Regions from separate parts of the Mesorhizobium sp. WSM4906 genome, predicted to be linked through region 1. Evidence: riboswitches for the same ligand, from Rfam matches in the RefSeq annotation. Region 1 holds a riboswitch; each other region holds the start of a gene.
What was found. Region 1 has a riboswitch for cobalamin ahead of QAZ22_RS23535 (ABC transporter ATP-binding protein). Riboswitches for the same ligand answer to the same signal wherever they lie in the genome.
Positions count from the first base shown of each region.

Region 1 (5,239 bases):
CAGCCCGCCATTGCCGCTGCGTGCATCGAATTCCGGCCCGTAGCGTTCGAATTCCGGGGCGTCGGCGATCTCGTGTCCCGAGGCCGGCAGCCATTTGTTCCAGATCGTGTTGACGGTGCGGCGGATGGTCGAGATGTGCTCGCGATGCGGGAACACCGCGTATTTCTGCGCCGGCACCCGCACCCGGAAGAACTCCTTGGGCAGGTCGGAGAAATCGCTCACCTCGACACCGGCGATGTAGTCGAAATTGCCGGCATCGTCGCCATTGACGCAGACGCCGTAGGCGACGTCGCCGACCTCGCCGGGGATGTGGCCGATATAGGGGCCGAAGCGCTGCCACAGCATCGGGATGCCGGCGCTGCTCTCGCAGCTGTAGCGCTCGCCGAGACCGGCGATGAGGAAGGGCCGGCTGGTCTCGAAGCGCGGCGGTTCGAGTGCGGCGAGAAATGAACTGTCCATCAGGATAGGCTCCACGAGGTCGAGATTTTGGGTCGAGCCCTGCGCGCGCACCAGTTCCGGCGTGGTGCCGAACTGCTCGCGGAAAGCCCGCGTGAAAGCCTCATGCGAGTTGTAGCCGGCATCGAGCGCGACCGACAGGATGTCGGGCGCGCCGCCCGCAAGCTTGCGCGCCGCTTCGCTGAGCCGGCGCGCCCGCACGTAGCCCATCACCGACCGTCCGGTCGCGGCGCCGAAGGCGCGCGTCACATGGAAGCGCGACACGCCGCTGCTTGCCGCGACATCGTCGAGCGAAATCGCATCGGGCAGACGGCTTTCGACAAACCACAGCGCTTTCTCGGTCGGGTTCATGGCTCCTCGCATTTGGCGGGGCGACACTAGCCACCGCGCCGACAGCCAGTTTGATCGAAATTGCGCGGTGAGCGAAGTCGAAACGATGTTGACAAACGAAGGCGGCATTCTCTAGTGCGTAACGTTATTACATAACGAAGGGAGAACAAAATGGCAGCTGTAGTGAGGGGATGCGCGGCAGCCCGTTGCGACTCGCACGCGGACAACCTACGATGGCGGCGTCATGGTCCCTGAGCCGCAAGGCAAGGGGTGAAAAGGGAACACGGTGAGACCTGCTTCGGGTCGAGGCCGTGGCTGCCCCCGCAACTGTGAGCGGCGAGCTCCATCCGAACGCCACTGGCCGGCAAGGCTGGGAAGGCGGATGGCGCAACGACCCGCGAGCCAGGAGACCTGCCATCGACACGAGTTGACCGGACGGGGTGTGCCGGGAGGAGACGCGGGCACCGGCCTTGTCGGCCGGCTCGTCCCAGCATCCTTCCGTCGCCATTTTTGGAGAGTGACGGAATGCTGGACGGCTCCATCGATCGTATCCATCAAGCCATCGGATATGCGGCCTGGAGATACCATCCGGGCGACCTGGCGGGGCTTGGCTCGTGATGCCGCCGGTCCTCGAAGCCCGTGGCCTCGGCGCGACGGCCAACGGCCGCGCGCTGGTCGACAATGTCAGCCTGTCGCTGGCGGCCGGCGAGCGGCTGGCCATCGTCGGCCCCAACGGCGCCGGCAAGACGACGCTGCTGCGCATGCTGTGCGGCGCTCTGTCGCCGAGCCACGGCGAGGTCCGCTTGGCCGGACGTCGGCTGGACAGGATCACCACGGCCGAGCGCGCCCTCAACATCGCCGTCGTCGGCCAGACAGACCAGCCGGATCCGCGACTTGCCGTCATCGACTATGTCGAGCTTGGCCGCGTCCCGCACGCCGGCCTGAGGCGCCGGCACCACGACCGCGACATCGTCGTCGAAGCGCTGCGGCGGACCGGGCTCTTGCCGCTGCTCGCGCGCACCATCGGCTCGCTGTCCGGCGGCGAACGCCAGCGCGCGCAGCTCGCCCGCGCTATCGCGCAGGAGCCGAAAATCCTGTTCCTCGACGAGCCGACCAACCACCTCGATCCGCGCGCCCGCGGCGAGCTGCTCGGCCTGGTGGCCGGCTTCGACATGACCGTCGTCGCCGTGCTGCATGATCTCGCTCTGGTGGCGCCCTTCGCCACCCGTGTCGCGGTGATGAGCAACGCCCGGCTGCACGCGCTGGCGCCGCCGCGCCAGGCGCTGGCGCAGCCGCTCATCCGCGAGGTCTTCGGCATCGACGTGCTGCATCTGCAGCACCCGACCGAAGACCGCGAGCTCACCGTCTTCGACCTTGCCGGTCGCGCCGCCTCGTCATCCTGAACCGTCCAAACAAGGAGCATCTTCCGATGAAACGCCTCGTGCCGTCCTTTGCCTTGTCGCTTTTCGCCTCGGCGGCTGTTGCCTTCCCGGTTACCGTCGACAGTTGCGGCAAGCCGCTCACCTTCGACGCCCCGCCGAAGCGCGCCGTCATCCAGGACCTCAACATGGCCGAGATGGCTTTCGCGCTGAAGCTGCAGCCGTCTATCGTCGGGCTCACCGGCATCACCGGCTGGTACAAGGTCGGCCCCGAATTCAAGGCTGAGCAAGGGTCTATTCCGGAGCTCGCGCCGAAATATCCGACGCTCGAAAACCTCGTCGCCGTCGAGCCCGATTTCTTCTTCGCCGGCTGGTATTACGGCATGAAGCCGGGCGGCGAGGTCACGCCCGACACGCTCGCCCCGCACGGCATCAAGACGCTGGTGCTGACCGAGAGCTGCGTCCATCTCGACAAGAACCGGCCCGCCGCCTCGATGGACCTGCTCTTTGGCGATGTCGAGAAGCTCGGCAAGATCTTCGGCAAGGCGGCCGAGGCGGAGAAGCTGGTCGCCGGCTGGAAAACCGAGCTCGCCGACATCAACGCCAAGGTGGGCGACCGCAAGGGCACGCGCGTGTTCCTCTACGACTCCGGCGAGGACAAGCCCTTCACCGCCGGCAAGTTCGCCATCCCCAACGCGATGATCGCCGCCGCGGGCGGCGAAAACATCATGGCCGATATGGAAACGAGCTGGGGCAACACCGACTGGGAGACGGTCGCTTCGCGCAATCCGCAATTCCTCATCCTGCTCGACTCCCAGGATGGCGGCGGCTATCGGAAGCTGCTCGATTTTCTCAAGGCGCATCCGGCGATGAAGGAGACCGACGCGGTCAGGAACGAGCACTTCGTGGCGCTGCGCTACGCCGAACTGACGCCCGGACCCGCCAACATCGAGGCGATCGGCAAGATCGCCAGGGCCATGCATCCGGAAGCGTTCTGAGGTCTTGCGTTCAGATGGCCTGAGATGCTCCCGTTGACTGATCGCCTGCCTCGGAGATTGGCCGAAACGCCCGCGACGTCGTCATCCACGGGCGGAGCAAGGAGCGAAGCGACGCGGCGCAGACCCGAGGATCCATGCCATGACGCAGAGGCGCCGCCACGGTGCAGAATTCTGCTCCGTGGCACCCTTCGCGCGAGGTCACGGCATGGATTCCAGGGTCTCCGCGACGGAGCTTCGCTCCTGCTTCGCCCTGGAATGACGAAGTCGCGGAGGCTTCGGACAATCGCGAAGGCAAGCAAGGCGATGACAGGTCTGACGGCGTGACCTTGCACCGATCCTTCACCCTCGCGATGACGCTGGGCGCGATCCTTCTGGTCGCGCTCGCGCTGCTGTCGATCGCCTATGGCTCGACGCTGATACCGCTTCGCGAGGTTGTCGGCGCCCTGGCGCGTGCGGCCGGTCTGGACGGCCGGGCCGTGCCGGGACCTGTCGGCGGCATCGTCGTCGACCTCAGGCTGCCGCGCACGCTGCTGGCGATCTCCGTTGGCGCCGGCCTCGGTGTCGTCGGCGTGCTGCTGCAGACCGTCACCCGCAACGACCTCGCCGACCCGTTCCTGTTCGGCCTCTCCTCGGGCGCCGCCGCCGGCGCGGTCTCGGTCATCACCATCTTCGGCGACAGTTTCGGCATCTGGACCTTGCCGGTGGCGGCCTTCACCGGCGGCATACTGGCGGCGGCCATCGTGCTTCTGCTCGTGTCGCGGGTGAGAGGGCAAGGGCCCGAGCGGCTGATCCTCGCCGGGCTCGCCGTTTCCTTCATGTTCACCGCCTTAACCAACTACCTCGTCTTCGCCGGTGACCAGCGCGCCGCCCATTCGGTGCTGTTCTGGACCATGGGCGGGCTCGGTCTCGCCCGCTGGGACAATATCGGCCTGGCGGCGCTGGGCGCCGGCATCATCCTTGCCTACGGGCTCTGGAACCACCGCCGCTTCGATGCCTTCCTCGCCGGTGAAAATGCTGCCGAAAGCCTCGGCGTGCCTGTGGCGGGCATGCGCCGCAAGACATTCCTCATCGCCGCTCTGGCCACTGCTATCCTCGTTGCGGTGGCCGGCGTCATCGGCTTCGTCGGGCTGATGATCCCGCATCTCGGCCGTCCGCTCGCGGGTCCGCTGCATCGGCCGCTGATAGCGATCTGCGCGCTGTTCGGCGCGATCCTTCTGCTCGCCAGCGATCTGCTCGCCCGTACGCTGCTGCCGCCGCAGGAACTGCCGATCGGCATCATCACCAGCTCGCTCGGCGCTTTCTTCGTCGTCACGCTGCTGATGCGCAGGCGGCTTTAAAGCAATTCCAGGAAAGGTGTGAGCGGCTTTCCGTCCGCAATTGCGCAAAAACAAAGAGATAGAGTGGTTCGCCGTTTCCGTGAAACGGTGAAACGCTCTAGCCGCGATCACACCGTCCAGAAATAGCGCACGATGTGGAAGAAGATCGGCGCGGCGAAGACCAGGCTGTCGGTCCGGTCGAGCATGCCGCCATGGCCCTCGATCAGGTGGCCCCAGTCCTTGACCCCCTGGTCGCGCTTGATGGCCGAGGCGACGAGCCCGCCGAGGAAGCCCATCGTGCAGGCGACGAAGGCGACGGCCGAAGCCTGCAGCGGCGAGAACGGTGTGATGAAGGAGAGCAGCGCGCCGAGCAGGCTCGACGCGACCAGCCCGCCGATCAGGCCCTCCCAGGTCTTCGACGGCGAGACGTTGGGTGAGAAGCGGTGTTTTCCAAACAGCTTGCCGAAGATGTACTGCAGCACGTCGCTGCCCTGCACGACGATGATCAGGAAGGCGATGAGCAAGAGATTGCGGCCCTCGAAGCCCGGCACGTTGAGCGTCAGCAGGGCAGGGACATGGCTGACGCAGTAGACCGAGATCATGATTGCCCATTGCTGAGCCGACACGCGCTCCAGGAAGCGCTCGGTATCGCCATGCAGCGCCGTGATCGCCGGCATCAGCAGGAAGCAGTAGACCGGGATGAAGATGACGAACAGGCCGTACCAGGCCGTCCACACCAGCCAGTACTGGAACGGAATGA
Region 1 covers NZ_CP121355.1:4,896,373-4,901,611, reverse strand. Annotated here, with positions in the region: gene QAZ22_RS23540 (AraC family transcriptional regulator) at 1-807, opposite strand, end outside; cobalamin riboswitch at 1,015-1,220, shown strand; gene QAZ22_RS23535 (ABC transporter ATP-binding protein) at 1,401-2,189, shown strand; gene QAZ22_RS23530 (ABC transporter substrate-binding protein) at 2,216-3,163, shown strand; gene QAZ22_RS23525 (iron ABC transporter permease) at 3,514-4,500, shown strand; gene QAZ22_RS23520 (phosphatidate cytidylyltransferase) at 4,608-5,239, opposite strand, start outside.

Region 2 (5,239 bases), 1.0 Mb from region 1:
GACCTGAGCGCATCCTCTCCGGCCATTCTCTTACAGCGCAGCGCGTTCCTTGAACGCGCAAAGGATGCTGTAACACTTTTGATGTTTGCGCATGATCCTTTCCGAAAATCGGTTCCGATTTTCGGGGTCATGCGCGGGGCGGGAGAGTCGGGGCCATGTGGGACTTCAGCATCGGCCGGTCGGTGTCCATCATGATGCGGACATGGCCGTTCATCGTCTTTCGCATGATCGTCTATTTCGGCATCACGGTGGCCTACATCGTGGCGACCGGCACCGGCGCCAGCGTCGGCTACGGCGTAGGCCATATCTCCACCGATCCGGACGGACCGATGTCGTTTGCCTTATGGGGCGGCGTGGTCGGCTTCGGCGTCGTCTCGATCGCCGTCTACTGGATCCGCGAATATATCCTCTACGTTCTCAAGGCCGGCCACATCGCCGTCATGGTCCATCTGATCGATGGCCACGACGTTCCCGACGGCCAGGGCCAGATCGCCTATGCGAAGGAAGTGGTGACCCAGCGTTTCGCCGAGGCCAACATTCTTTTCGTCGTCGACCAGCTGGTGAAGGGGGCCATCCGCGCCATCACCGGCCTGATCGGCGGCATCGCGGCGTTCCTGCCCATTCCCGGCTTGAGCGGCATCGTCAGCTTCATCAACACGGTCATCCGCCTGTCGCTGACCTATGTCGACGAGATCATCCTCGGCTATAACATCCGCATCAATTCGAACTCGCCGTTCGAGACCGCCAGGCAAGGCGTCGTGCTCTACGCGCAGAACGGCAAGCATATGGTCAAGAACGCCGTCTGGCTGGCGGTGATCATGTGGGGTGTGTCCTTCGTCATCTTCCTGCTGATGCTGGCCCCGGCAGCCGCCATCCTCTGGGTGATACCGGGGCAGCTTGCCGGCTGGGCCTTCGTGCTCGCCATCGTCTTCGCCTGGGCTTTCAAGGCTGCCTTCATCGAACCCTTCGCCATCGCTTCGCTGATGCAGGTCTATTTCGACACCATCGAGGGCCAGGTTCCGAATCCTGACTGGGATGGGCGGCTGGCCGAGGCCTCGTCGAAATTCAGGGAGCTTCGCGACAAGGCGCTCGGCTCCTTCGGCGGCTCGCGCTGGGATTCGCCCCGGGCTGCTTGAATGGCAGCCTCCACGACGGCAGACTGATCACGGCTTCGCTCGTCCCCCGAACCAAGGCGGGCGATCGCCGACTTGAGCTGTGCCTCGCCGGCACCGCAAAAGGTTTCGCTCATCACCAGCTCGGGCAGCGGCAGGCGCTTGCCCCAGCCATGCGCTTCGAGGTCCGGCTTCGGCGCGAATGCCGAGACGCGGCCGACGCAGAGATAGGCGATCGGCGTGACATGCTCGGGGATCGACAAGAGCCGCTTCAGCGCCTCGGTTTCGATGATGCTCACCCAACCGACGCCGACGCCTTCGGCGCGCGCCGCCAGCCAGAAATTCTGTACCGCGCAGACGGTGCTGTAGAGGTCCATCTCCGGATTGTGCCAGCGCCCGAGCGGCGAATTCTTCGAGCGCTGTCGGTCGCAGGTGATGCACAGGTTTAGCGCGCTTTCGCAGATGCCCTCGAGCTTCAGTTTGCGGTAGAGCGCCTGCCGCTCCGCCTCGATCGCCGGCAGTTCCTGCTCGCGCGCGGCCAGAAACAGGTCGCGCACCTGTCGTCGCCTTGCCGCATCGCGGATGACGATGAAGTTCCACGGCTGCATGTAGCCGACCGATGGCGCGTGATGGGCGGCTGTCAGCAGCCGCGCAAGCACGCGATCGTCGAGATCGTCCGAAACAAAATGGCTGCGCACGTCCCGTCTTGTGAACATCGCCCGGTAGACGGCGTCGCGCGCCAATTGGTCAAAGTCGTCGCCGCTCGTGGCGGCCGTTCGTGCCTGCATCGCTTGTCCCCTTGCGAAAGCAGTCTTCCGCCTGACCATGCGGACGACCATGTCTGCCGGGCCGGTCTTCTGGCTCGGGATCGACCCGCATCCGGCGCCTTCCCGTCCAGGACAGTGGCTTTTGCCGGCGCGGTCCCCCTCACAGCGTTGGGCACGCCACGGAATTCAACCGTGTTCCCGATTCTCCCGCGTCCGCGGGCACCAGGCAGCGATGGGACCTTATCGTGAAGCGGAAGCCGCGCCAATGCCGCCAGCGACACGGCACGGCGCGATTTTCCCCAATCATTCGGTGCTGGAACATAGCTATCCGGGCGACAGGTGCCTAGATTAGGGGCCATGGCTACCCGTCTCTACACCCATCCGGTATTTCTGGAACACCTCACGCCGCCCGGCCATCCCGAGCGGCCGGACCGTTTGCGCGCCATCGAACGCGTGCTGGACGACGAGGCTTTTTCGGCCCTCGACCGTGTCAAGGCGCCGGAAGGCGACGAGGCGACGATCCTCTACGCGCATCCGGAGGATTTTGTTGCCCGCATCCGCGCGGCCATTCCTGCGAGCGGTATCGTCTCGATCGACGCCGACACCAGCGCCAGTCCGAAAAGCTGGCAGGCCGCGGTGACGGCGATCGGCGCCGCCAATGCGGCGATAGACGATGTCTTCGAGGGCCGCGCCGCCAATGTCTTCGTTGCCGCGCGCCCGCCCGGCCATCACGCCGAAAAGACCACCGCGATGGGTTTTTGCCTGTTCAACACCGCGGCGATCGCCGCTCGTCATGCGCAGAAGAAGCATCAGGCCGAGCGCGTCGCCATCGTCGATTGGGACGTCCATCACGGCAACGGCACACAGGACATTTTCTGGGACGATCCGTCGGTGCTCTATTGCTCGACGCACCAGATGCCGCTTTATCCTGGCAGCGGTGCCAAAAGCGAAACCGGCGCCGGCAACATCGTCAACGCGCCGCTTGCGCCGAGCACCGGCAGCGACACGTTCCGCGACGCCTTCCTGTCGCGCGTGCTGCCGTCGATCGATGCGTTCAAGCCGGACCTGATCATCATTTCCGCCGGGTTCGATGCGCACCATCGCGATCCGCTGGCCGAGATCAACCTGACCGAGGATGATTTCGACTGGGCAACCGGCCAACTGATGGATCGCGCCGGGCGCCACAGCGGCAACCGGCTCGTCAGCCTGCTGGAGGGCGGCTACGATCTGCAAGGACTGGCATTTTCGGTCGCCGCCCATGTCGGGCGGCTGATGAAGGGATGAATTATGGCTGATGAAGCTAATGAAGACGTCAAGGCGATGAGCTTCGAACAGGCGCTCGACGCGCTGGAGAAGATCGTCGATGATCTGGAGCGCGGCGATGTCCCGCTCGACCAGTCGATCAGGATATACGAACGCGGCGAGGCGCTGAAGGCCCACTGCGACCGGCTGCTCAAGGCCGCCGAGGATAAGGTCGAGAAGATCAGGCTGTCGCGCGACGGCAAGCCGGTGGGAACGGAGCCGCTCGACGCCGAATAGAACGGAAGCGGCGGGGGAGAGAAACAGGCAAGGAGTCCAAGCATGTGCCGAAACATCAAGACCCTGTTCAATTTCGATCCGCCGGCGACCGACGACGAGGTCCATGACGCGGCCTTGCAGTTCGTGCGCAAGCTGAGTGGCTCGACCAAGCCGTCCAAGCGCAACGAGCATGCCTTCCACCACGCCGTCGAGGCGATCGCGGCCGCCGCGCGCGAGCTGCTCGACAGCCTCGAAACCACCCAGCATCCGCGCAATCGCGAGGAAGAGGCCGCCAAGGCGAAAGCCAGGTCCGCGCTCCGCTTCGCCTGAGGTCGTGACATGAGCTTCTTCCCGGGTAACGATCCTGAGGCCGGCGATGCCTTCTCCTGCGACCAGATCGAATTGATGGTCATCCCCAACGCCAAGGACATTGGCGGCTTCGAGGTTCGCCGCGCCTTGCCGACCGCGAAACGCAGGCTGGTCGGTCCGTTCATCTTCTTCGACCGCATGGGTCCGGCCATCCTGCGCGCCGGCCACGCGATCGACGTGCGTCCGCATCCGCATATCGGGCTCTCCACCGTCACTTATCTGTTCGACGGCAAGATCAGGCATCGCGATTCGCTCGGCACCGAGATGGTGATCGCGCCAGGCGACGTGAACCTGATGACCGCCGGCCGCGGCATCGTCCATTCGGAACGCACGCCGGAGGAGCTGCGCGGCGCGCCGATGTCGATCTCCGGCCTGCAGACCTGGCTTGCGCTGCCGGACGACCAGGAAGAAATCGCCCCGGTGTTCGCCAACACGTCGGTGATCCGCCTGCCCGAGATCGACGCCGAGGGCGTCAGCGGCCGCGTCGTCATCGGTGAATTTTCCGGCCTGCGCTCGCCGGTCACGACCGCCTCGGAAACGCTCTACGCCGATCTGCGGCTCGCGGCGGGCGCCAGCGTGAAGATCCCGGCCGATGCCGAGGAGCGCGCCATCTACACGCTGGAGGGCGAGGTTTCGATTGCCGGCGACCGCTTCCCGGCCGAGCGGCTTCTGGTGTTCAAACCGGGCGAGGAGATCGTCGTTACGTCGGAGCGCGGCGCGCATTTCATGCTGTTCGGCGGAGCGTCGCTGGGCTCCAAGCGTTATATATGGTGGAACTTCGTTTCGTCCTCGAAGGAACGCATCGAGCAGGCCAAGGAAGAATGGAAGACAGGCCGCTTCGATATCGTTCCTGGTGATGAGGAAGAATTCATTCCGCTGCCGGAAGGTTAGAGCAGGATGGACATCCTGCGCCGACCGCGTCACTGACACGCATTTACATTCGCTCGCCGGCGGCATATTTCGCGCATGATCAAGGCGCATATTGTGAAGATTGGAGCAATTCCGGGAAAAGTGTGAAGCGGTTTTCCGTCCGGAATTGCGTGAAACAGAAAAGACAGAGCGGTGCGGTGAAACGGTTAACCGCTCTGATGCAACGTTAAGATTTCAGCAGGCCGCACCAGAGTGAACCCGAAGCCCGATACGCCGCTCCTCGACAAGGTCCGCATCCCCGCGGATTTGCGGGCGCTTGAGGAAAGCGAGCTGCCGCAGCTGGCGACGGAACTGCGCGCTGAGCTGATCGATGCCGTGTCGCACACCGGCGGCCATCTCGGCGCGGGCCTCGGCGTCGTCGAGCTGACGGTTGCGCTGCACTATGTCTTCAACACGCCGGAAGACCGGCTAATCTGGGATGTCGGCCACCAGGCCTATCCGCACAAGATCCTGACCGGCCGCCGCGACCGCATCCGCACGCTCCGCCAGGAGGGTGGTCTCTCCGGGTTCACCCGGCGGGCAGAGAGCGAATACGACCCATTC
Region 2 covers NZ_CP121355.1:5,898,251-5,903,489, reverse strand. Annotated here, with positions in the region: gene QAZ22_RS28670 (hypothetical protein) at 156-1,136, shown strand; partial or broken gene bluB (5,6-dimethylbenzimidazole synthase) at 1,316-1,828, opposite strand; cobalamin riboswitch at 1,942-2,121, opposite strand; gene QAZ22_RS28660 (histone deacetylase family protein) at 2,237-3,163, shown strand; gene QAZ22_RS28655 (exodeoxyribonuclease VII small subunit) at 3,167-3,418, shown strand; gene QAZ22_RS28650 (DUF2277 domain-containing protein) at 3,461-3,727, shown strand; gene QAZ22_RS28645 (pirin family protein) at 3,737-4,657, shown strand; gene dxs (1-deoxy-D-xylulose-5-phosphate synthase) at 4,889-5,239, shown strand, end outside.
Region 2: another riboswitch for cobalamin. It lies ahead of bluB (5,6-dimethylbenzimidazole synthase); the one in region 1 lies ahead of QAZ22_RS23535 (ABC transporter ATP-binding protein).

Region 3 (5,239 bases), 1.3 Mb from region 1:
GTCCTTGTGCACGCCCGGGCAGTGCAGGCACTCGTTGAAGTTCTCCCAGAAAATCTTCCAGTTGCAGTTCATCACCTTGCTGAGCCGGTGGCCGGTGACGAGCGTCTCCAGCGGCCAGTTCGCAAGGTCGCCGGAAGCAGGATCGAAGGAGGCTTCCGACGAGCCGCCGGCATCCTCGGCAAGGTTGACGAAGACGAAGCCGCGCCAGACCGACAGCGCCACCCGGTAGAGCGGGAAATCGGCCTTGTCGAAGCCTTCGGGCAGCGATTTCGACGGCACCCGCACCAGGTCGCCGCGCAGCGAGTAGGACCAGGCGTGGTAGGGGCAGGTGAGAAGCCTGGCCTTCAGCCGCCCAGCGCTTTCCTGGCAAAGCTGCGAGCCGCGATGCCGGCAGGTGTTGTGGAAGGCTCGCAGGCTTCCGGTTTCGTCGCGCAGCACGACGACTTCCTGCGAGCCGATGCGGGACGTTCGAAAGGCGAGAGGTTCCGCGAGATCGGCCTCGCGGCAGACCATCAGCCAGCTCCGGTACCAGATCGCTTCGAGATCGCGCTGGTAGGCATCGGGTTCCCGATACGCCGTGGCGGGCAATGTCGGCTCGAGGCTGGTAAGACCATAGTAGCGATCGCGTCCGCTCGGATTCGGCTGCATCGGCTTCTCCTTCGCTGCCGACAGCCGACACCCGGGCCGGGCCGTTGTCAATTGCCGGGCATTGTGGCGTCCCGGCACCGCCCTTAAAGTCGTTTCCGACGCTGGCGCTTGCCGGCTGGTCGGGATCGCAAATATGCCTACAAGAACGATGTCGCTCACCGAGGAGCTGGTCGCTCGCTGTTTTCGAGTCGTCGAAGACAGCGGCCCCGATCCGCATGCCGCGCACCTTGATAACGCCGACTATGAGACGATGCTGGACGCCCTGGAGGCTGAACTCCCCGCTGACGAGCCACTCTGGCTGTTCGGCTATGGCTCGCTGATCTGGAAGCCCGAGATCGATCATGTCGAGGAGCGGGTTGCCGTGGCGCGCGGCTGGCACCGTTCCTTCTGCATGAACATGACGCGCTGGCGCGGTACCAAGGAGCAGCCGGGTCTGATGATGGCCCTGGATCGCGGCGGGCAGTGCAAAGGTGTCGCTTTCCGACTGAACGGCAACGACCGCCGGCAGGCATTGGACAAGCTTTTCCGGCGCGAGATGACGCTGAAGCCGACAAGCTATCATCCTCGGCTCCTCAACCTGACGGGCAACGCCGGACGCTTCCAGGCGCTGGCCTTTGTCATCAACCGCAAAGGCACGACCTATGCCGGTCCGATCGAGGAGAAGGTGGTGGTCGAGCGGCTGGCGACATCCTGCGGCCATTGGGGCTCGGGCGCGGACTATCTCTACAATACGGTGAAGAACCTCGAGCAGCGCGGCATTCACGACCGCCATTTGTGGCGATTGCAGCAGCTGGTTGCCGAGCGGATCGCCGCTTCTTAGAGCATGTCTCACGAAACAGGGAACCGGTTTCGGGACAAAGACATGCGTGGGATCAGAAACCCAAACCCGTGCCGCAATCACGCTGCGGCGTGACGGATTTTGGTTTGCCGGGCGCGACGATTCTGCCTATAGTCGATCGCGTCGTCGGTTCCGTTTTTGGAGCCAAGAGGGAATGCGGTGAGGGTGGAGTTTCCGCCCAAAGCCGTGGCTGCCCCCGCAACTGTGTGCGGTAGTCCTCTCCATAAACCACTGAGGATTTTCCTCGGGAAGGTGGGGAAGGGCGCGGATCCGCGAGCCAGGAGACCTGCCGGCGACGGGAAAGTTGACTTCGATGCCCTCGGGTGGAGGGCGAAAGGACAAGACATGAATACCGCTTCCGTCTCCCTCGGCGCCTCCGTCTCCTCGCAGTCGCGCATCATGCAGCTGGCCTTGGCCGCGCTGCTCGGCATTTTCGTCGTCGGTTTCGTCGGCTTCTCGCATATCGATGCGGTCCACAACGCCGCCCACGACTATCGCCATTCGATGGCTTTTCCCTGCCACTGAGCAAGGCCTGACATCATGAATCTGTTTCGCAACGTCGTGTTCATCGCGGCGATCGCGGGGCTAGTGGCGGGCATAGCGCTCGCCTGCATGCAGGCCTATGCGACCGTGCCGCTGATCCTGAAGGCGGAAGTCTATGAAAAGGCCGGCAGCGGTCATCACCACGATCACGCCGCCGCCAGCACAAGCAACAACGCAATGAGTTCGGCCGCTCCGGCGGACAACGCGATGAGCAGCGTGACTCCGGTGCCGGCGGAAGCGGCTGCTCCGGCCGAGGACGAGGGCTGGGCGCCGGCCGACGGCTTCGAGCGCTTCGCCTTCAACGTGGTCGCCAACATCGTCACCGGCATCGGCTTCGCGCTGATCCTGGTCGCGATCTCCGAATTCGCCGGCGGCATCGGCAACTGGCGCCAGGGCGTGTTCTGGGGCCTTGCCGGTTTCGCGGTTTTCACCCTGGCGCCTGGCCTCGGCCTGCCGCCCGAACTGCCGGCGATGCCCGCGGCCGACCTTTTGCCGCGCCAGATCTGGTGGATTTCGACAGTGGCCGCGACGGCCGCCGGGCTCGGTTTGATCGCTTTCCGAAAGTCGTTGCCGCTTGCGATCCTCGGTGTTGCGCTGATCGTGGCGCCGCACATTGTCGGTGCGCCGCAGCCGGAAAGTTTCGAAACGGCAATTCCGGAAGGTCTACATCACCAGTTCGTCGTTGCGGTGACGCTCACCGATCTGGTTTTCTGGCTGGTGCTGGGCGCAGTTGTCGGCGTGGTGCGCGGCCGCTTCACCGGCACGGCGACCAGCCTGCGCGGCAGCTTTGCCTGATCGCGCCAAGGGTCGTCTGACCTTCATCGTCGGCGGGGCGCGCGCGGGAAAGAGCGCGCATGCCGAAACCTTGGCGACGGCGAACCCATCGCCCTGGACCTACATTGCAACCGCACAAGCCTATGACGACGAGATGCGCGAGCGCATCGCGCTGCATCGCGCGCGCCGCGGCGAAGGCTGGGTCACCGTCGATGCGCCGCTCGATCTCACCGACGCGATCGAGGCCTTGCCCGATCACCAGCCGGTGCTCGTCGACTGCCTGACATTGTGGCTGACCAATCATATGCTGGCCGACCATGACATCGAGGCCGAGTGCCGGCGGCTGACCGATGCGCTGTCGCGGCCGCGCGGACCCTGGTTCGTGGTGTCGAACGAAGTCGGGCTCGGCATCGTGCCGGACAACGCGCTGGCGCGCCGGTTCCGCGACGCCGCCGGCCGGCTCAACCAGCAGGTCGCGGCGGTCGCCGATAGCGTGTTGATGATGGTGGCGGGGCTGCCGCTCAAGGTGAAATAACATGGCCGAAATCGACGACAAGACCATCGACGACAAGACCATCAACGAGGGGGACGCCGAACGCCATCGCGCCAAGATGGCCAAGCGCAAGGCGGTGCAGGATGCCGAGGTGGCCGGCAAGACGATCGAGAAGGGACTGCTGATCGTCAACACGGGGCCGGGCAAGGGCAAGACCACGGCTGCCTTCGGGCTGGCGCTGAGGATGCTGGGCTACGGCAAGCGCGTCGGCGTCGTCCAGTTCATCAAGGGCAAGTGGCATACGGGCGAAAAGGATGCCTTCGCCGCTTTCGGCGACCGCGTCGTCTGGCACGCGATGGGCGAAGGCTTCACCTGGGAAACCCAGGACCTGAAGCGCGACATCGCCGCCGCCGAAGCCGCCTGGGCGAAGGCGCTCGAGTTGATGGCCGACCCATCGATCAGCCTCGTGGTGCTCGACGAGCTCAACATCGCCCTGCGCTACGATTATCTTGATCTCGAGAAGGTGGTCGCGGCGCTGAAGGCGCGCCGCGAGGGCCTGCACGTCATCGTCACCGGCCGGAATGCCAAACCGCTGCTTGTGGAGGCGGCCGATCTCGTCACCGAAATGGGTCTTACCAAGCACCACTTCTCGGCCGGCGTGAAGGCGCAGCAGGGAATTGAGTTTTAGCCGCCGATCAAAATGGTCAGGTAGATCACGATCGCCGACAGAATCGCGAACAAGCCGATCAGCAGCCCGTCGGCGACGCGGTAGAGCTTCAGCGCCTGTCTTATGTCGGTGCTTTCCGCCTCGCGCCGGCCGCCTTCGCCCATGAAGGCGTCCTCGACGATCTCGCCGCCATAGCTGCGCGGCCCTGCCAGGGACAGCCCCAGCGCGCCGGCCATGGCGGCTTCCGGCCAGCCAGCGTTGGGCGAGCGATGCTTTTTCGCGTCGCGGCGCATGACCAGCCAAGCCTCGCGGGGATCGGCGCCTTTGACCAGGAAGGCCGCGAGCACGATCAACAGGCCGGTGAGCCGCGATGCCGGCAGGTTGATCCTGTCGTCGAAGAGCGCCGCGGCGCGGCCGAATGCCTCATATTTCGGCGTGCGGTGGCCGATCATCGAATCGGCGGTGTTGGCGGCCTTGTAGGCAGCGCCCCCGGCCAGCCCGCCGATACCGGTCCAGAAGGCAGGCGCGACGATGCCGTCGGAAAAATTCTCGGCCAGGCTTTCGATCGCGGCGCGGGCGACGCCCGCCTTGTCGAGCTTTTCGGGATCACGGCCGACGATGCGCGAAACGGCGATACGGCCAAGCGTCAGGCCGCCGGTCTCCAGCGCATCGGCGACATCCTCGACATGCTCCGCCAGGCTTTTCTGTGACAGCAGCGATGAGCCGATGATGGCTGCAATGACAACGCCGGACGGGAAGATCAGCCAAAGCAGGACATGCAGCGCCAGGCCGATGGCCGCCGGCACCAGCAGGATGACGAGCAGCGCCTGGACGCCGCGGCGACGACGCAATTCGTCGGAATCGGTCGCGCGGTTGAGCCTGCGATCGAGAAAGGATATCAGCCTGCCGATCCAGGTTACCGGATGGCCGATGGCGTTAAACAGCCAGTCGGGATAGCCAAGGGCACGTTCAACGGCGAGTGACAGGAAAGCGATCAGGATCGACATGAAGCTTCTTGACGGAGCGGTTGCTGCAGTGGATCACGGCGGATCCCTCGGCCGGGCGAGCGCGCTCTTCCCCCACGCGCCACGGCCTTTCGTCGACCTCTCGACAGGTATCAATCCGCACTCCTATCCGCTTTTTGAATTGCCCGCCACCGCCCTGTCACGATTGCCGGAATCCGAACGGCTGCGTGAATTGGCCGAAATTGCGGCCAAGGCCTATGGCGCGCCGTCGGCTGCGCATGTCGCGGCTGGGCCTGGCACGCAAATCCTCC
Region 3 covers NZ_CP121355.1:3,615,098-3,620,336, forward strand. Annotated here, with positions in the region: gene QAZ22_RS17175 (aromatic ring-hydroxylating dioxygenase subunit alpha) at 1-648, opposite strand, end outside; gene QAZ22_RS17180 (gamma-glutamylcyclotransferase) at 782-1,468, shown strand; cobalamin riboswitch at 1,597-1,795, shown strand; gene QAZ22_RS17185 (CbtB domain-containing protein) at 1,832-2,011, shown strand; gene QAZ22_RS17190 (CbtA family protein) at 2,027-2,824, shown strand; gene cobU (bifunctional adenosylcobinamide kinase/adenosylcobinamide-phosphate guanylyltransferase) at 2,817-3,338, shown strand; gene cobO (cob(I)yrinic acid a,c-diamide adenosyltransferase) at 3,340-3,984, shown strand; gene cbiB (adenosylcobinamide-phosphate synthase CbiB) at 3,981-4,970, opposite strand; gene cobD (threonine-phosphate decarboxylase CobD) at 4,969-5,239, shown strand, end outside.
Region 3: another riboswitch for cobalamin. It lies ahead of QAZ22_RS17185 (CbtB domain-containing protein); the one in region 1 lies ahead of QAZ22_RS23535 (ABC transporter ATP-binding protein).

Region 4 (5,239 bases), 1.3 Mb from region 1:
CCTCGGTCACCACCGCATCCGACCCAGCCAGTCGGGCCAATCTCCGCACCAACACAGCCATATTGGTCGGGCCACCTTCGCGGAAATAGCCGAGTAAGGCGTCGAGCTCGGCGCGCGGCAGCGTCGAGCCTTCGATCAGGCGCTGATCCTTGTCATGGCTTTCGCCCGGCAGCAGCGCCAGCTTGATGTTTCGTTCGCGTGCGACCGCCGCAAGCTGGTCGCAGCCGTAGCGCCACCAGTCGTAACCGCCGAGAATGCGGACCAGGACGATCTTGGCATGGCGGGCGACGCTGTCGATCCAGAGATCGACCGACATCGGGTGGCGCAGGTCGCGAAGGGCAGCAAGCCGCATCGAGGGCAGTCTTTCAGCGTCCGCCTTCCAGGCGGCGGCGAGGCCGGCAAGGTCGCTGTCGGTGAAGGACAGCGCCACGACATCCGCAGGCGTCTGCCTGAGGTCGATCGGCTCGGCGAGATCGTCGAGCGAGGCGGATGTCGTGGTGAGGATATGCATCGCTTTTCGTGTTGGGCTTTTCGTGCTTGCCTCAGCCGGCGAGGATACGCTCGACCGCTGGGCGATTCAGCCCCTTGAGGCCGATGACGACGAGCCGCGAGCGGCGATCGTCCGCAGCCGTCCAGGCGCGGTCGTAATAGTGATTGACGCGCGGGCCGACGGCCTGCAGCAGCAGCCGCATCGGCTTGCCGCCGACCTCGACGAAGCCTTTCACGCGCAGCACGTTTTCCTGCTCGGCGGCGAGGGCGACGCGTTTTGCCAGCTCGTCCGGATGCGAGATCGACGGGATATCGATGACGAAGGAGTCGAAATCGTCATGCTCGTGGTCGAGCTCGTCGTCATGATGGGTCTTGCGGTTCTCGATGTCGTCCTCGACGGCAAGGCCGAGGCCGAGCAGGACCGACGGATCGACCTTGCCGTGCGTCGTCGGCACCACCTTCACGGCACGCGCCACATGCTCGCCGATGACGGCGTTGGCGCGCTCCGAGCCAGCCGCGTCCATCAGGTCGCTCTTCGACAGGATGATCAGGTCGGCGCAGGCGATCTGGTCCTCGAACACCTCCTCGACCGGATCGTCATGGTCGAGGGAATCGTCGGCAGCGCGCTGCGCCTGGAGCGCGTCCATGTCGGAGGCGACGCGGCCGTCTGCCAACGCCGGGCCGTCGACCACGGCAATGACGCCGTCGACGGTGACGCGGCTCTTGACCGTCGGCCACTGAAAGGCCTGAACCAGCGGCTTCGGCAGCGCCAGGCCGGAGGTTTCGATCAGGATGTGGTCGACCTTCGGCGAGCGCGACAGGATCTGGTCGAGCGCCGGCACGAAATCGTCCGCCACGGTGCAGCAGATGCAGCCGTTGGCGAGCTCGACGATGTTCTCCTCCGGGCAGGTGTCGATGCCGCAGCCTTTCAGGATCTCGCCGTCGATGCCGACGTCGCCGAACTCGTTGACGATGATCGCCAGCCGCTTGCCCTTGGCGTTTTCGAGCAGGTTGCGGATCAGCGTCGTCTTGCCGGCGCCGAGGAAGCCGGTGACGACGGTGCACGGAACACGGGAAACGGAAGCGTTCATGGTCAGTCCTTCAGGAGATCGAGAGGCGGGATGCGGGCAACCAGGCCGCGTTTGAGGGAATCGGGCCGGCCGCGCCACGGAATGAGGCCATCGGTCGATGTGGCGAAGAGCTTCGCGCCGGCGACGAGGTCGGCGCCGCTGTTCGTTTCCAGGTCGCCGAAGACATAGCTCCAGCAGCCGTCGCGCAGGAGCGCGGCGCTCAGGCGGCGCTTGCAATTGCCGAGGCATTCGACAGTGCGGATGCGGATATCCTGGCCCGACGCTGCGCTGCGCGTGTCCTCGGCCAGCAGGGCGCCGGCGCGCGGATGCGCGTCCGAACCGCTCTCGTCGCGGCAGGACGAGCAGACGATGACGGTCACGCCGGCCAACGCGTCGGACTCGGACGAAATGTCCGCACTGTTTGCCGGGAAACTGCCGTTGCGATCCAAAACCAGGCTCCTTGCCCGGAAAACCCGCCGGGCGTTCGGATACTTAAAGTCTCAGACGGCAGGTCTCCTGGCTCGCGGGTCATCGCCTTCTCGTGCCGCCTTCCCGGGGACATCCCAGTGGTTTTCGGCTGAGGCTCGTCGCTCACAGTTGCGGGGACAGCCGCGGATTTGGAATTTTTCAACTCCGCACCGCATTCCCTCTTGGCTCCTCCCTTTGCCGGGAGGAGACCGTCTGGGTCAGGATTTAGGCTTACGGCTATGCGCCTGTCAACGCGCGGCTACGACACCCGGATGTCGGCCAGCGCCGGTCCAAGGTCGCCGGCCGGCGTCACCTCGATCGCCTCCAGGCCGAGCCAGGATTGCATCTGCTTCAGCTCTTCGAGCAATTGGGCCGCCGTTTCGGGCGGAGCGTGAGCTTCAGCGTAGGCGGCGTGGACGCGCAGCACGCTGGCCGGGCGATCGGCCCGCAAGTCGACACGCGCGACGATCCGGTCGCCGAGCAGGAAGGGCAGCACGTAATAGCCGTATTGGCGCTTTTCGGCCGGCGTGTAGATCTCGATGCGGTAGCGGAAGTCGAAGAGCTTTTCCGTCCGCGTGCGCTCGAAGACGACGGGGTCGAACGGGGCGAGCAGCGCGCGCGCCTCGACCCGGCGCGGGAGGCGGGCGTCCTTGTGGAGGTAAGCGGTCTTGTCCCAGCCCTCGACCCGCACCGGCAGCAACTCGCCAGCCTCGACCAGTTCCTCGATCCTGTCTTTGGTGTCGCCGGGTGCCAGACGAAAGTAGTCGCGCAAGTCGCCATAGGTGGCGATGCCATGGGCGCGGGCGGAAATGCGCAGCAATTCGCGATGCGCGTCCTCGACCGAGGGTACAGGCAGGTCGAGCACGGCCTGCGGCAAAACGCGCGCGGGCAGGTCGTAGTAGCGCTCGAAGCCGCGCCGGTAAGCGGTGGTGATGCGTCCGGCCCAGAACAGCCATTCGAAGGCGTGCTTGGCCTCGCTCCAGCCCCACCAGCCGCCATTGCCCTTGTGGCCCTCGATGTCGGAGGCGGCGATCGGCCCGCGTTCTGCGACTTCTTTATAGATCTCGTCGATCATCGTCTTGCGCTCACGACCCCATTTGGCGAGGCCGAGATACATTTCCTCGCCGCGTTCGGCGCGCTGCATGCGCCAGCGCAGGAGCGGATAGGTCTCGACCGGCAGGAACGACGCCTCGTGCGCCCAATATTCGAAGATGGCGCGCTTGCGGGTCACGGCTGCATTGTCCAGCAGCGCAAGCGGGTAGGGGCCGAGGCGCGAATAGAGCGGCATGTAATGGGCGCGCACCACCGCGCTGACGGAATCGATCTGCAGCAGGCCGGTCCGGGAGAGCACGCGGGCGAGGTGCCGGCGGTTGGGCTCGCCGCCCGGACGAGGGTCCGTGAAACCCTGCGCGCCGAGCGCGATGCGCCTGGCCATGCGAAGAGAGATTTTTTCCTTCATCAAGGTGCCTTTGCCTCGATCCGTTTACATGTTTCCCGGCCGGTGATTCCAGCCATGCTAGCAGGCAAATGGCGGGAGATATGTCAGGAGAGAAAAGTGGAGTAAAAAGTGAAGGAAATCAAACAGGAGCGGATCGGACCAGTTTCTTCCGATATGGCGTCCAGCGCCGGATTTTGAACAAGGTTTGACTTGCGTCGCCGAAACCGCTGCGCTAACCCTCGCCGCGTTGCAGCATGGGCCCCTTTAAAACGGTTCAGCGGTTAAACTGTCACGCTTCCGCATTAGAGTCCGTTGCTGTAATCAAAGTGAACTGGCCCGCCAAAGGAAAGTCGCCGCATGAGCGCACTCCTAAGTTCGTATCTGCCCATCGTCCTCTTCATCGCAGTGGCGATGGTCGTCGGTCTCGCGCTGATCATCGCGCCGTTCCTGGTGGCCTACCGCAATCCCGACCCGGAAAAGCTTTCCGCCTATGAATGCGGGTTCAACTCCTTCGACGACGCCCGCATGAAATTCGACATCCGCTTCTACCTGGTGTCGATCCTGTTCATCATCTTCGATCTCGAGGTCGCCTTCCTGTTCCCATGGGCGGTGTCCTTCTCGAAGGTCGGCATGCTCGGCTTCTGGTCGATGATGGTGTTCCTGGCGGTGCTGACCATCGGCTTTGCCTATGAATGGAAAAAAGGAGCGCTGGAATGGGATTGAACGACAGTTCAGGCACCCTCGTCGCGCCGAAGCCCAAGGGCATCATCGATCCCAACACCGGCAGGCCGGTGGGGGAGGACGATCCCTTCTTCCTGGAAATCAACAATGAACTGGCCGACAAGGGCTTCCTCGTCACCTCGACCGAAGCGCTGATCACCTGGGCGCGCAGCGGCTCGCTGATGTTCATGACCTTCGGCCTCGCCTGCTGCGCGGTCGAGATGATCCACACCTCGATGCCGCGCTACGACAGCGAGCGCTTCGGCGTCGCGCCGCGCGCGTCTCCGCGCCAGTCCGACATCATGATCGTGGCCGGCACGCTGACCAACAAGATGGCGCCGGCGCTGCGCAAGGTCTACGACCAGATGCCGGAGCCGCGCTACGTCATCTCGATGGGCTCTTGCGCCAATGGCGGCGGTTACTACCATTATTCCTATTCGGTGGTGCGCGGCTGCGACCGCATCGTGCCGGTCGACATCTATGTCCCCGGCTGCCCGCCGAGCGCGGAAGCGCTGCTCTACGGCATTCTTCTGTTGCAGAAGAAGATCCGCCGCACCGGCACGATCGAACGGTGAACCAATGGCCTTGGCGTTGAACGAACTCTCCACCTATCTCGGCGAGAAGCTCTCCGGCCGTATCGGCGAAGCCGTGCTTGCCTATGGCGAGCTGACGGTTTCCGTCGAGCCGGGCAATCTGATCGAGGTGGCGACCTTCCTGCGCGACGATCCGCGCTGCCAGTTCATCTCGATCATCGACATCTGCGGGGCCGACTACCCGTCGCGGGCCAAGCGCTTCGACGTCGTCTACCACTTGTTGTCGCCCAAGCAGAATGGGCGCATCCGCCTCAAGGTCCAGGCCGACGAAGAGACGCTGGTGCCGTCGCTGACCTCAGTCTACCCCGGCGCCGACTGGTACGAGCGCGAGACCTACGATCTCTACGGCGTGCTGTTCTCCGGCCATCCGGACCTGCGGCGCATCCTCACCGACTACGGCTTTGACGGCCATCCGCTGCGCAAGGATTTTCCGCTGACCGGCTTCGTCGAGGTGCGTTACG
Region 4 covers NZ_CP121355.1:3,572,250-3,577,488, forward strand. Annotated here, with positions in the region: gene QAZ22_RS16975 (cobaltochelatase subunit CobN) at 1-511, opposite strand, end outside; gene cobW (cobalamin biosynthesis protein CobW) at 543-1,580, opposite strand; gene QAZ22_RS16985 (DUF1636 family protein) at 1,583-2,008, opposite strand; cobalamin riboswitch at 2,048-2,256, opposite strand; gene QAZ22_RS16990 (winged helix-turn-helix domain-containing protein) at 2,287-3,486, opposite strand; gene QAZ22_RS16995 (NADH-quinone oxidoreductase subunit A) at 3,823-4,188, shown strand; gene QAZ22_RS17000 (NADH-quinone oxidoreductase subunit B) at 4,179-4,760, shown strand; gene QAZ22_RS17005 (NADH-quinone oxidoreductase subunit C) at 4,765-5,239, shown strand, end outside.
Region 4: another riboswitch for cobalamin. It lies ahead of QAZ22_RS16985 (DUF1636 family protein); the one in region 1 lies ahead of QAZ22_RS23535 (ABC transporter ATP-binding protein).